Regions from separate parts of the Pseudomonas sp. CFBP 8772 genome, predicted to be linked through region 1. Evidence: predicted binding sites of a transcription regulator. Region 1 holds the regulator's gene; the other holds the start of a gene.
The links. Region 1 encodes FliA, which starts transcription of late flagellar genes. Its sites were predicted from a motif close to CTAAAGTTTNNNNNNNNNNNGCCGNTAA; they were not measured.

Region 1 (5,932 bases):
CAAGACTCAGTCGCGCATCGTCACCGCTCAGGCGGAGCTGACCCACCGCAGCGAGCTGGACACTGTCGCCAATCGCCAGTTGTTCGTCGGTCTGGCGATGGATGACAGCAAGCAGATCGAACCGACCCTGGAAGAACCGTTTCGCCCGTCGGTCCACGCCGCTGTTGCCGCCGAGCGTGCCGAACGCAACGCCGAGCCTGCCGTCGGCGACCGTGCCTACGAAGCGATGCGCTCCGAATTGAACGGCCTGCGCGAACTGCTGGAAGTCCAGCTGGGCTCGCTGGCCTGGAACCAGCTGCAAGGCAGCCGTCCGCAGCAGGCCAACCTGTGGCGCCGTCTGCAGCGTGTCGGCCTCTCCGGCCCACTGTCCCGCGATCTGTTGGCGATGGTCCCGGAATCCGGTGATCAGGCTCACACCTGGCGCATGCTGCTGGCCCATCTGGCCCGCATGATTGCCACGCCGGACATCGAGCCGCTGGAAGAGGGCGGTGTGATTGCCATGGTCGGCCCTGCCGGCATGGGTAAAACCACCACGCTGGCTAAACTGGCGGCCCGATATGTGTTGAAATACGGCGCGCAAAATATCGCGCTGGTGAGCATGGACAGTTTCCGCATTGGCGCTCAGGAACAGCTTAAAACCCTGGGCCGGATCCTCAATGTACCGGTCACCCACGTCGACCCGGGCCAGTCCCTGGCACAGGCGCTGGAGCCGCTGTTGCGCAAGCGCGTGGTGTTGATCGACACCGCCGGCCTGCAAGCCAGCGATCCGGCACTGCGTCTGCAACTGGAAACCCTCGCCGGCCGTGGCATCAAGGCGCGCAACTACCTGGTGCTGGCAACAACCAGCCAGAAGCAGGTGCTGTCAGCGGCTTATCACAGTTACAAACGTTGCGGCCTGGCCGGGTGCATCCTGACCAAGCTCGACGAAACGGCCAGCCTCGGCGAAGTGCTCAGCCTGGCCGTGACACACGAACTGCCTGTGGCCTATCTCACGGATGGCCCACGGATACCGGATGATCTGCATTTGCCGCGTCGGCACCAATTGGTGAGCCGGGCTGTGAGTGTGCAGATGCAGGAGGAGCCTAGCGAGGAAGCGATGGCGGATATGTTTGCGGATCTTTATCACAGCACCGGCAAGCGTGCGGGCTAGGTAGAGAAATGACAGTGGAATTTTCCTGCATCGATGGTCTGCCAGGCATTGTTCAGGCACTGAACGTGCAGCCCGACATGTGGCTTAGGTCTAAGCAAGACAAGGTAAACAATTAACATGGGCAGCATGCATCCCGTACAGGTTATCGCGGTGACCGGTGGCAAAGGTGGCGTAGGCAAGACCAACGTTTCAGTGAATCTTTCACTGGCGCTGGCCGAGCTGGGACGTCGCGTCATGCTGCTGGACGCCGATCTGGGTCTGGCCAACGTCGACGTATTGTTGGGTCTGACCCCCAAGCGCACCCTGGCTGATGTCATCGAAGGGCGGTGCGAGCTGCGCGATGTCCTGCTGCAGGGCCCGGGCGGCGTACGCATCGTGCCGGCGGCATCGGGCACCCAGAGCATGGTCCACCTGACCCCGGCGCAGCATGCCGGGCTGATTCAGGCTTTCAGTGACATCGGCGACAACCTCGATGTGCTGGTCATTGATACGGCCGCCGGCATCGGCGAGTCGGTCGTGAGCTTTGTCCGCGCCGCCCAGGAAGTGCTGCTGGTGGTGTGCGACGAGCCCACGTCGATCACCGACGCCTACGCCCTGATCAAACTGCTCAACCGCGATTACGGCATGAACCGCTTCCGCGTCCTGGCCAACATGGCCCAGAGCCCGCAGGAAGGGCGCAACCTCTTCGCCAAGCTGACGAAAGTCACCGACCGTTTTCTCGACGTGGCCCTGCAGTATGTAGGCGCCGTGCCGTACGACGAATGCGTACGCAAGGCCGTGCAGAAACAGCGCGCCGTGTACGAAGCGTTTCCGCGTTCCAAATGTGCCCTGGCGTTCAAGGCCATCGCGCAGAAAGTCGACACCTGGCCGCTGCCGGCGAACCCGCGCGGTCACCTGGAATTTTTCGTAGAACGCCTCGTGCATCACACCAGCGCAGGGCCCGTCTCATGACAGCAAGTGGCTATCGCATGTACAGCAAATCGTCCAAAGACTCCCAGTATGAGCTGATCGAGCGTTATGCACCGCTGGTCAAACGAATCGCCTACCACTTGCTGGCGCGTCTGCCGGCCAGTGTGCAGGTCGAGGATTTGATTCAGGCGGGCATGATTGGCTTGCTCGAAGTCTCGACCAAATACGACTCCACCAAAGGGGCCAGTTTCGAGACGTACGCGGGTATTCGTATCCGTGGCGCGATGCTCGACGAAGTGCGCAAGGGGGACTGGGCACCGCGCTCGGTCCACCGCAACACGCGCATGGTCAGCGACGCGATTCGTGCAATCGAAGCAAAAACCGGCCGTGACGCTAAAGATCACGAGGTTGCTGCCGAACTTGAATTGAGTCTCGACGATTACTACGGGATTTTGAACGATACCCTGGGCAGCCGCCTGTTCAGTTTCGACGACCTGTTGCAGGACGGCGAACACGAAGGGCTGCACGAGGACGGCGCGAGCCAGTCCCTCGAACCGTCGCGGGATCTGGAAGACGAGCGCTTCCAGGCCGCGCTGGCCGAGGCGATCGCCAACTTGCCCGAACGTGAACGCCTGGTCTTGTCGCTGTACTACGACGAAGAGCTGAACCTCAAGGAAATCGGTGAGGTCCTGGGGGTCAGCGAATCGCGTGTCAGCCAGCTGCACAGTCAATGCGCGGCGCGGCTGCGCGGTCGTCTTGGCGAGTGGCGCGCACGTTCGTGAATCAGGCGCAGGCCATGAGGCCTGCGTGTTTTGCTTGTAAGACCGGCTGTGCAAGACGTGAGCGGGAAGCAAAAGAGACACGGCAGGAGTCGGTCGAACCGGGTCGTAGATGATCCGGTTTCGCTGCGCTCGTTCCGGTCGATTGAAACCCCTTTTCATGTTCGGCACAGACGGTATTGATTGGACGCGCGTTCAGGTGCTGAACGCGTTAAAGACTGCTTGGAGGTCGAATTGGACAAGAACATGAAAATCCTCATCGTTGATGACTTCTCAACGATGCGGCGGATCATAAAAAACCTGTTGCGTGACCTTGGGTTCACCAACACGGCCGAAGCAGATGACGGACTCACCGCATTGCCCATGCTGCAAAGCGGCGCTTTTGACTTCCTCGTCACTGACTGGAACATGCCGGGCATGTCCGGCATCGACCTGTTGCGTCAGGTGCGTGCCGACGAGCGTCTGCGCAGTCTGCCGGTGCTGATGGTGACTGCCGAAGCCAAGCGCGAGCAGATCATCGAAGCCGCTCAGGCCGGTGTGAACGGCTACGTGGTGAAGCCGTTCACCGCGCAAGTGCTCAAAGAAAAAATCGAAAAAATATTTGAGCGCGTCAATAGCTGATGTCCGCTGCGAGGGCGCTATGGATTCCAAAGATTCGACAATGGGTGACTTTGAGTCAACCCTGAAGAAACACGCACAAGAGCTGGTCGCGAGCCTTGAAAAAGGCAAGTTCGGCGACGCCGTGCAACTGATCCATGAGCTTAACCAGACCCGCGACCGCGGCCTGTATCAGGAAGTCGGCAAACTGACGCGCGAGCTGCACAGCGCGATCGTCAACTTCCAGATCGACCCGAACATGCCCCAGGCCGAGGAGGTCTCCCAGATCACCGACGCCACCGAGCGGCTGTCGTACGTGGTCAGGCTGACCGAAAACGCGGCCAACCGGACCATGGACCTGGTGGAGCAGAGCACGCCGTTGATGCACGGGCTCAGTGACGACGCCAAGGCGTTGAGCGCCGATTGGGGACGCTTCATGCGCCGCGAAATCAGCGCCGAAGAGTTCCGTGATCTGGCCCGCCGCGTCGATGTGTTCCTGACCCGCAGCGAGAAAGAGACCACCGAAGTCTCCGCGCACCTGAACGACATTCTGCTCGCTCAGGATTACCAGGACCTCACCGGTCAGGTGATCAAGCGCGTGACCACGCTGGTCACCGAAGTCGAGCGCAATCTGCTCAAGCTGGTGCTCATGGCGAGCCAGGTGGACCGCTTCGCGGGCATCGAGCACGACCAGGAAATGTTCCGTCAGCAAAAAGAACAAGAAAAACTTCACTCCAAGGGTGAAGGTCCGCAGATTCATGCCGATAAACGTGAAGACGTTGTATCCGGACAGGATGATGTTGACGATCTGCTATCCAGCCTCGGATTCTGATTCGGTCATTCTGTCTCGGTCTTCAGGTTTTCTGTGAAAGTGGCTGCTGGACCCGCGCGCCAATGCTTCGACGAAAGCAATGCGCGCAGGCCGTCAGTGCAGCCTCCGGATCGGTTTGACGGTTAATTTTAGGAGCACCCCCCAATGAGCTTCGGCGCCGATGAAGAAATCCTTCAGGATTTTCTGGTAGAGGCCGGCGAGATTCTCGAGCTGTTGTCAGAGCAGTTGGTCGAGCTGGAAAGCCGGCCGGACGATGCGGACCTGCTCAATGCAATTTTTCGCGGTTTTCACACTGTAAAAGGGGGCGCCGGCTTCCTCCAGCTCAACGAGCTGGTTGAATGCTGTCACATCGCCGAGAACGTGTTCGACATCCTGCGCAAGGGTGAACGCCGCGTCGACTCGGAGCTCATGGACGTGGTCCTTGAAGCACTCGACACCGTCAACAGCATGTTCGGTCAAGTGCGCGAGCGCTCCAGCGTTACCCCCGCCACACCTGAATTGCTGGCCGCGCTGGCTCGCCTGGCCGAGCCTGCTTCGCAAGAGGAAGTGGCTGCAGCCCCGGTGGTCGAAGAGCCGGTGGCTGAAGCGCCGTCCGAAGACATCACCGACCTTGAATTCGAACAGCTTCTGGATTCGCTGAACGCCGTCAAGGCGCAAGCGGCGGGCGGTCCTGCACCGGTTGCCTCTGCCCCTGCGGCAGCCGCACCTGTCGCGGCAGCACCGGCGGCAGCGGCTCCCGCTGCACCGGCCGGCGCTGCGGCCAGCGATGAAATCACCGACGCTGAATTCGAATCACTCCTCGATCAGTTGCATGGCAAAGGCCAGTTCGCCGTCGATGCCGTGCAACCGCCGGCGGCCGTGACGCCGTCTGCCGCACCGGCCAGTGACGAAATCACTGACGACGAATTTGAGTCGCTGCTGGATCAGTTGCATGGCAAAGGCTCGTTCTCGCCGGATGCCGTTGGTACTGCTGCTCCTGACGCCGCGGCTCATGCTGCTCCTGCTGCCGCTGCGCCTGCCGCGCCGGTTGCACCTGCGGCCCCGTCGAAAGCGGCGGCCTCGGACGAAATCACCGACAACGAATTCGAAGACCTGCTGGACCAGTTGCACGGCAAAGGCAAGTTCGAACCTGCGGTGGCCGCCGCGGCACCGGCCAACAAGCCTGAGCCCGTCGCAAAAGCCGAACCTGCCAAACCGACGCCTGCTGCGGCGGCACCGGCCAAAGCGACGCCTGCCTCTGCGCCTGCTCCGGCGCGTGCTGCTGCTCCGGCGGCCAGCGAAAAACCGCCGGCTGAAGCCGAAACCACCGTGCGCGTCGACACCGCGCGGCTGGACGAAATCATGAACATGGTCGGTGAACTGGTGCTGGTGCGTAACCGCCTGGTGCGCCTGGGCGCCAACAGCGCCGATGAAGCCATGTCCAAGGCCGTGTCCAATCTGGACGTGGTGACTGCTGACCTGCAGACCGCGGTCATGAAGACCCGCATGCAGCCGATCAAGAAAGTGTTCGGTCGCTTCCCGCGACTGGTTCGCGATCTGGCGCGTCAGTTGAAGAAAGAAATCAGCCTTGAACTGGTGGGTGAAGAAACCGACCTGGACAAAAACCTCGTCGAAGCCCTGGCCGACCCGCTGGTCCACTTGGTGCGCAACGCGGTCGACCACGGT
Region 2 (5,932 bases), 700 kb from region 1:
ATGCCCGCGCCTGAATTAAGGATCGACCCCGTGTCCGACGACCTCTACGAATGCCATGACAAGCGTTTCCATCGCCTGATTCTGCCCAACACCCAGCTCGAACGCCTGTACGACCAATGCCGCTGGGCCGAAGGGCCGGTGTGGTTCAACGACGGCGGGTACTTGCTGTGGAGCGACATCCCCAACCAGCGCATGCTGCGCTGGACCCCGGAGCAGGGGGTGTCGACCTTCCGCACCCCGTCGAACTTTGCCAACGGCAACACCCGCGACCTGCTGGGGCGGCTGATTACCTGCGAGCACGGCACCCGTAGCGTCACCCGCACCGAACCGGACGGGTCGATCACGGTGCTGGCCGAGCGATTCGAAGGTAAGCGTCTGAACTCGCCGAATGACGTGGTGGTGCATCGCGATGGCGCGGTGTGGTTCACCGATCCCAGCTACGGCATCCTCACCGATTACGAGGGCTATCAGGCCGACGAAGAGCAACCGGGCCGCCATGTGTATCGCATCGACCCGGACAGCGGCGAGATCGCCTGCATGGCCAATGATTTCGTGCAGCCCAACGGCCTGGCCTTCTCCCCGGACGGGCAGACCCTGTACATCGCCGATTCCGGTCGCTCCCACGACCCCGATGGCCCCCACCACATCCGCGCGTTCGAGGTGATCAATGGGCGCGAGCTGGGGCAGTCGAGGGTTTTTGCGGTGATTGAGCCGGGCGTGCCGGACGGCATGCGCGTGGATGTGCTGGGCAATGTCTGGACCAGTGCCGGCGACGGCGTTCAGTGCTTCGCCGCCGACGGGACGTTACTGGGCAAGATCCGCCTGCCGGAGAAGGTCGCCAACCTGACCTTCGGCGGCCCGCGCCGTAACCGCCTGTTCATCACCGCCAATACGTCGTTGTATTCGGTGTACGTAGCGGTGGCGGGGGCCCAGATGCCTTGAGCGATGACAGGGCAAGGCGCGCGGGATTTACGCCGCGCGCCCAGTTCTCAGAGCTTGAAACGGCCAACCACGGTGCGCAGTTCGCCGGCCAGCAGCGACAGTTCGTCCGCCGTTACCGCGTTGTCCTCGATGCCTTCCATCAACACAAAAGTGCCGTTGCGGATCTCGGTGACGTTGCGGTTGATGTCTTCCGACACGGCGTGCTGCTGCACCGCAGCGCTGGCAATCTGGGTGTTCATGCCGACGATCGACTCGACGCCTTCGTTGATCGCGTTCAGGCTTGAGGACGTCTGATCGGCCGAGCTCAGGCAATCCTGCGCCCGGTCCTTGCCCGCTTTCATCTGGTCCACGGCCGCGTTGGTCGCCAGTTGCAGCTGTTGGATGATCCGCTGGATTTCCGCGGTGGAGTTCTGAGTGCGGGAAGCCAGGGTTCTCACTTCATCCGCGACCACGGCAAAGCCACGGCCCTGCTCACCGGCGCGGGCGGCTTCGATGGCGGCGTTGAGGGCAAGCAGGTTGGTCTGGTCGGCGATGTTGCGGATCACTTCAATGACCCCGCCGATCTCCTGGCTGTGCAGCGCGAGGGCCGCGACCTTTTGCGCACTGAGGTCGACTTCGCCGGCCAGTGCTTCGATGGTCTGGCGGGTCTGCTGCATGACGCCCAGGCCTTTGCCGGATGCCTGGCTGGCCTGTTCCGCTGCACGCGCCGCGCCTTCGGTGTTCTGGGCGACGTCGGCGACACTGGCGGTCATTTCGTTGATGGCGGTGGCAACCTGTTCGGTTTCGCCTTGTTGGGCGTTCATCGACACTTTGGCGCGGTCGATGGACGCACTCAGGCGGGTCGCGGCGTCGGACACCGAGCGCGAACTGCGCTCGACCTGGGCAAGGGATTCACCAAACGCCTGGACCATGTGATTCAAGCCGGTGCCGATGTCGGCCATTTCGTCTTTGCCCGCCACGTTGACACGGGCGGTGAGGTCGCCCTGGGCGATACGACGGGTGGCGCTCAACATGGCTTCCATGGCTTGGCGCATCGCGCTATAGATACCGCTGAACGCATAAATCAGCAGCAGACCGGCGATGGCGAACATCGCCAGCATGGCGGTGCGTTCGGCCGACTTGTCGTGAACCCGTTGTTCCAGCACCGCCGACAGCGCTGCCTGCAAGGCGTCCTGCGCCTTATACAGCTCGGCCACCACGGCGTTGCCTTTGGTCGGCAGGCCCTGCATCCCGGTGATGGTGTTCTGTGGTGAGGTGATCAAGGTTTGCAGGTCACTGCGAAAGCTGTCCAGGCTGGACAGCCCGCTGCTGACGGGGGACTGGATGCGATCGGCGAGGGCTGTTTCCTTACGGCGCAGCAGGTTGAGGCTCTGCAGCAGCTCCTGGCGAATCTGGGTTTCTTGCTTGAGCAGCGATTTGATCGTGCCACGGGTGGCGTCGGTCAGCGGTTGCCCTTCATGCAGACCACTGGCCAGACCGCGCAACTGGCCGACGACGTTGATCTGGCGTGGCAGTCGCAGGGTGCTCTGATCGATCAGGAACAGCGAGGCGTAGTCTTCGTCCAGCACCATCCCGGAGGTGGCGGAGATGAAGTAGATGAAGTTCAGCGTCTGGGTCATCTGATCGCTCCATGCATCGAACAGGGTCGCTTGATCGGCACCGGCTTTAGTCTGGCTGATCAGCCCTTCTGCGCCGGAGCGCAGGCGCTGCACGCGGTCGGCTGTTTCCAGCTCGACGGTGAACTGGCGGTCCGTGGCTTCCAGCTTGGTGTAGGCATCCAGGAGTTTGGTCTGATTGGCGGCGAGGTCAGCCTGGGCTGTCTCATCCCCGCTGAGCAGGCGGTTGGTCAATGCCCGCTGCAGCATCGACAGGCGCAGTACGGGGGTGACGTCCATCAGGTAACGCTGGCCGACTTCTTCGGAGTGGATGTTATCAATGCTGGCGTTGAGCTGATGCAGCAGGCGCGCGCCCAACAGCCCCAGTGGGAGCAAAACGATGATGGCGAGCAGTGCGAATTTGGCAGGAAAGCGCAGTCGGTTGGTCAGGTACACGGCAGGGGAAAGAATATTCATACTGTTCTCAAAGCCCCGAAGCGGGGCGATTGGGTTGTTGTCGGTGAGAACGGTCCTTTTTCTCGGGTCGGAGTGCGGTGACGACATCTCTGGGAGGAGAAGGCGCTATGGCTGATTGCGCCTCGCTCCAGTCCATCTGTCGGCCGGTATCGTATTAACTTTATAAAAACTTATACAACAATATATATTTGTACAGCTTTGGAACTGAACCGATTAAGTGATGTCTTTGTGATATCAGTCTTTCTCAGCTCAGCCGAACTCTGTTTTGCCCCTGATCGTCGGTCATTGACCACCCGTCATGATCCTGAGCGGGCAATGATGGCCATGAGATATCATCTAACCCGTATTTTTAGAACGGAGGGCGCACGCCATGAACTGTTCGCTGGAAATTGAGCAGAAGCGCCTGTCCGCGGTTCACGCTTTGCAATGGCTCGAAACCGCTCACAGCGAGGATTTCGACCGCCTGTGCCGCTTGGCTGCCGCGCACTTTCGCGTGCCGACGGTGCTGGTGTCCCTGGTGGAAAAAGATCGGCAGTGGTTTCCGGGCCGTGTGGGGTTCGACGCGAGTCAAACGCCCATAGAGCAGTCATTCTGCCGCTACACCATCCAGAACGCCGAAGTCATGGTGGTCAATGACGCTCGCCTGGATCCGCGCTTTGTCGACAACGCGCTGGTCACCCAGCCTGATGGCATCCGTTTCTACGCCGGGGCCCCGTTGTGTAATCACCACGGTGATGTGCTCGGCAGCTTTTGCCTGATCGACACTGTCCCGCGCACGCTGCAGCCCGACGAAGTGGCTGTCCTCGAAGATTTTGCGCAACTGGTCATGGGCCAGGTCGAACAGTGCCAGGCGATGCGCTACCGCCACCCGGTCAGCCGCCTGCCGAATTTGCAGCAGTTCTTGCTGGACACCCAGGACGTTGCGGTCACCGGGAGTCAGGTGCGGCTGATGGTGGTGATCCGCACCCAGCCGATGGCGAGCGCTGCGGATGTCAGCGTGAACAGCAATCTGGATGCACAACAGACGCGCCGCGATATGGCCAACTGCCTGCGTCGCCGTCTGGATGGGATTGCCGAGCTGTACCACGTCAGCGACCTGGATTTCTGCCTGCAGATGAGCTGCGAGCGCTCTCGCCGGGATGACCTGGTTCGCATGCTGTTGGCGGTGATCACCGAGCCTTTCACCCATCAGCAGGTGGCCGTGGGGCTGGCGTGCTGTGACGATGGTCAGAACTCCGCCGCTGCGCTCATGGGCAAAGCGACCCACGCGGCGGGCAGGGCCGTCTATCGGCAGGTGCCGTGGGCGGCGTATGACGAGGCGGAGGATTGCGCCCAGCGTCGCGCCTTGACCCTGCTCAATGAACTCGCCGAGGCGCTGGTCAGTGGCGACATCTTTCTGGAGTACCAGCCACGTTTCAGCTTGCAGGATGGCCGCCTGCTCAGCGTCGAGGCGCTGATTCGCTGGACCCATCCGATGCTCGGCAAGATCGGGCCGGATGAGTTCATTCCGTTGATCGAGGGCGCCGGCAGGATCAGCACCGTGACCCGCTGGGTCATCGACCGTGCGCTGACCGACCTCAGCGGCTGGATCGACGACGAAGTGCGGCTGTCGCTCAACCTGTCGCCGCTGGACTTCTCCGACCTGGACATCGCCTTGACGTTGCAGAGCGCCTGCGACAAACACGGCGTTGCACCCGCACGGCTGGAAGTCGAGATCACCGAAGGCGAGTGGATTCGTGCCGACAAACGCGTCATCGCGCAGCTCACCCGCATTCGCGAGCTGGGCGTTGACGTGGCCATCGACGATTTCGGCGCGGGCTACAGCAACTTTGCCTATCTGCACGAGATCCCGGCCAATATCCTCAAGCTGGACAAATCCCTGGTGACGGACCTGGAGAGCAACCCGCGCAACCGCATCATCGCCCGGTCCGTGCTGCACCTGGCCAGTGAACTGGGTTATCGCACCGTCGCGGAAGGCGTCGAAACCTTTCGCTGCATGAGCCTGGTCCGTGATTTCGGCTGCGAAGAAGCCCAGGGCTATTTCCTGAGCCGGCCGCTGAAGCTGCAACAGCTTAAGCAGCAGTGCCAGAACATTGCGCTGACGTTTACCCCTGAACCGTCGAACGCGCAGATTTATGCGGATCTGGGTGATACGGATCAGGTGATAGAAGCGGCGTGACGCTGGCCGGGTTTCCATTGCAGGACCGGTTTTAGCTGGGAAGAGGCCAGCGTGAACACCCTCAATTTTGCGGTGTGACGCCTGACGCCTTCCCGGCTAAAGCCGGTCCTACGGTCGAGGTCGCAGCCAATAGAGCTGGATGCACGCGATGCGTTTAGTGGGGCCGGCTTCAGCCGGGAAGAGGCCAGCGTGAACACCCTCAATTTTGCGGCGTGACGCCTGACGCCTTCCCGGCTAAAGCCGGTCCTACGGTCGGCGTCAACGCCAGTCCTGTCCCTATCAAGGCCGGTCCCACTGATCGAGCGTGATTACTCGCCCGTTACCGGCGTTGGCTGGATGATTTCGACCCAGTAGCCATCCGGGTCCTTGATGAAGGCCAGGCTTTTCATGCGGCCGTCGGTCAGGCGTTTCTGGAAGTCCACGCCCAGTTCTTCGAAGCGCGCACAGGCGGCGTGTATGTCCGGCACCGAGATGCAGATATGACCGAAGCCGCGCGGGTCGGTGTTGCCGTTGTGATAGGAAAACTCAGGGTCTTTCTCGGTGCCGTGGTTGTGGGTCAGCTCGAGGACACCGGGAATGCCTTTCATCCAGACGTTACGCTCGGCGTCGTCCTGCGGGATCTGTGCTTTGTCGACCAGCGCCAGGAAGTACAGGCTGAATTCGGCTTCCGCGAAGTGGCGCTTTTCCACCAGGCTGAAGCCCAGCACGCGGGTATAGAAGTCCAGGGAAGCGGTGGCGT

Region 2: the regulator FliA is predicted to act here: its motif matches at 3,151-3,178, upstream of IFT99_RS03485 (methyl-accepting chemotaxis protein).

The regions. Positions count from the first base shown of each region.
Region 1 covers NZ_JACYUI010000001.1:104,896-110,827, forward strand. The annotation lists gene flhF (flagellar biosynthesis protein FlhF) at 1-1,150, shown strand, start outside; gene fleN (flagellar synthesis regulator FleN) at 1,268-2,101, shown strand; gene fliA (RNA polymerase sigma factor FliA) at 2,098-2,841, shown strand; gene IFT99_RS00475 (chemotaxis response regulator CheY) at 3,085-3,459, shown strand; gene IFT99_RS00480 (protein phosphatase CheZ) at 3,479-4,267, shown strand; gene IFT99_RS00485 (chemotaxis protein CheA) at 4,412-5,932, shown strand, end outside.
Region 2 covers NZ_JACYUI010000001.1:801,726-807,657, forward strand. The annotation lists gene IFT99_RS03475 (ABC transporter permease) at 1-14, shown strand, start outside; gene IFT99_RS03480 (SMP-30/gluconolactonase/LRE family protein) at 31-942, shown strand; gene IFT99_RS03485 (methyl-accepting chemotaxis protein) at 990-3,014, opposite strand; gene IFT99_RS03490 (sensor domain-containing diguanylate cyclase) at 3,385-5,193, shown strand; gene gloA (lactoylglutathione lyase) at 5,502-5,932, opposite strand, start outside.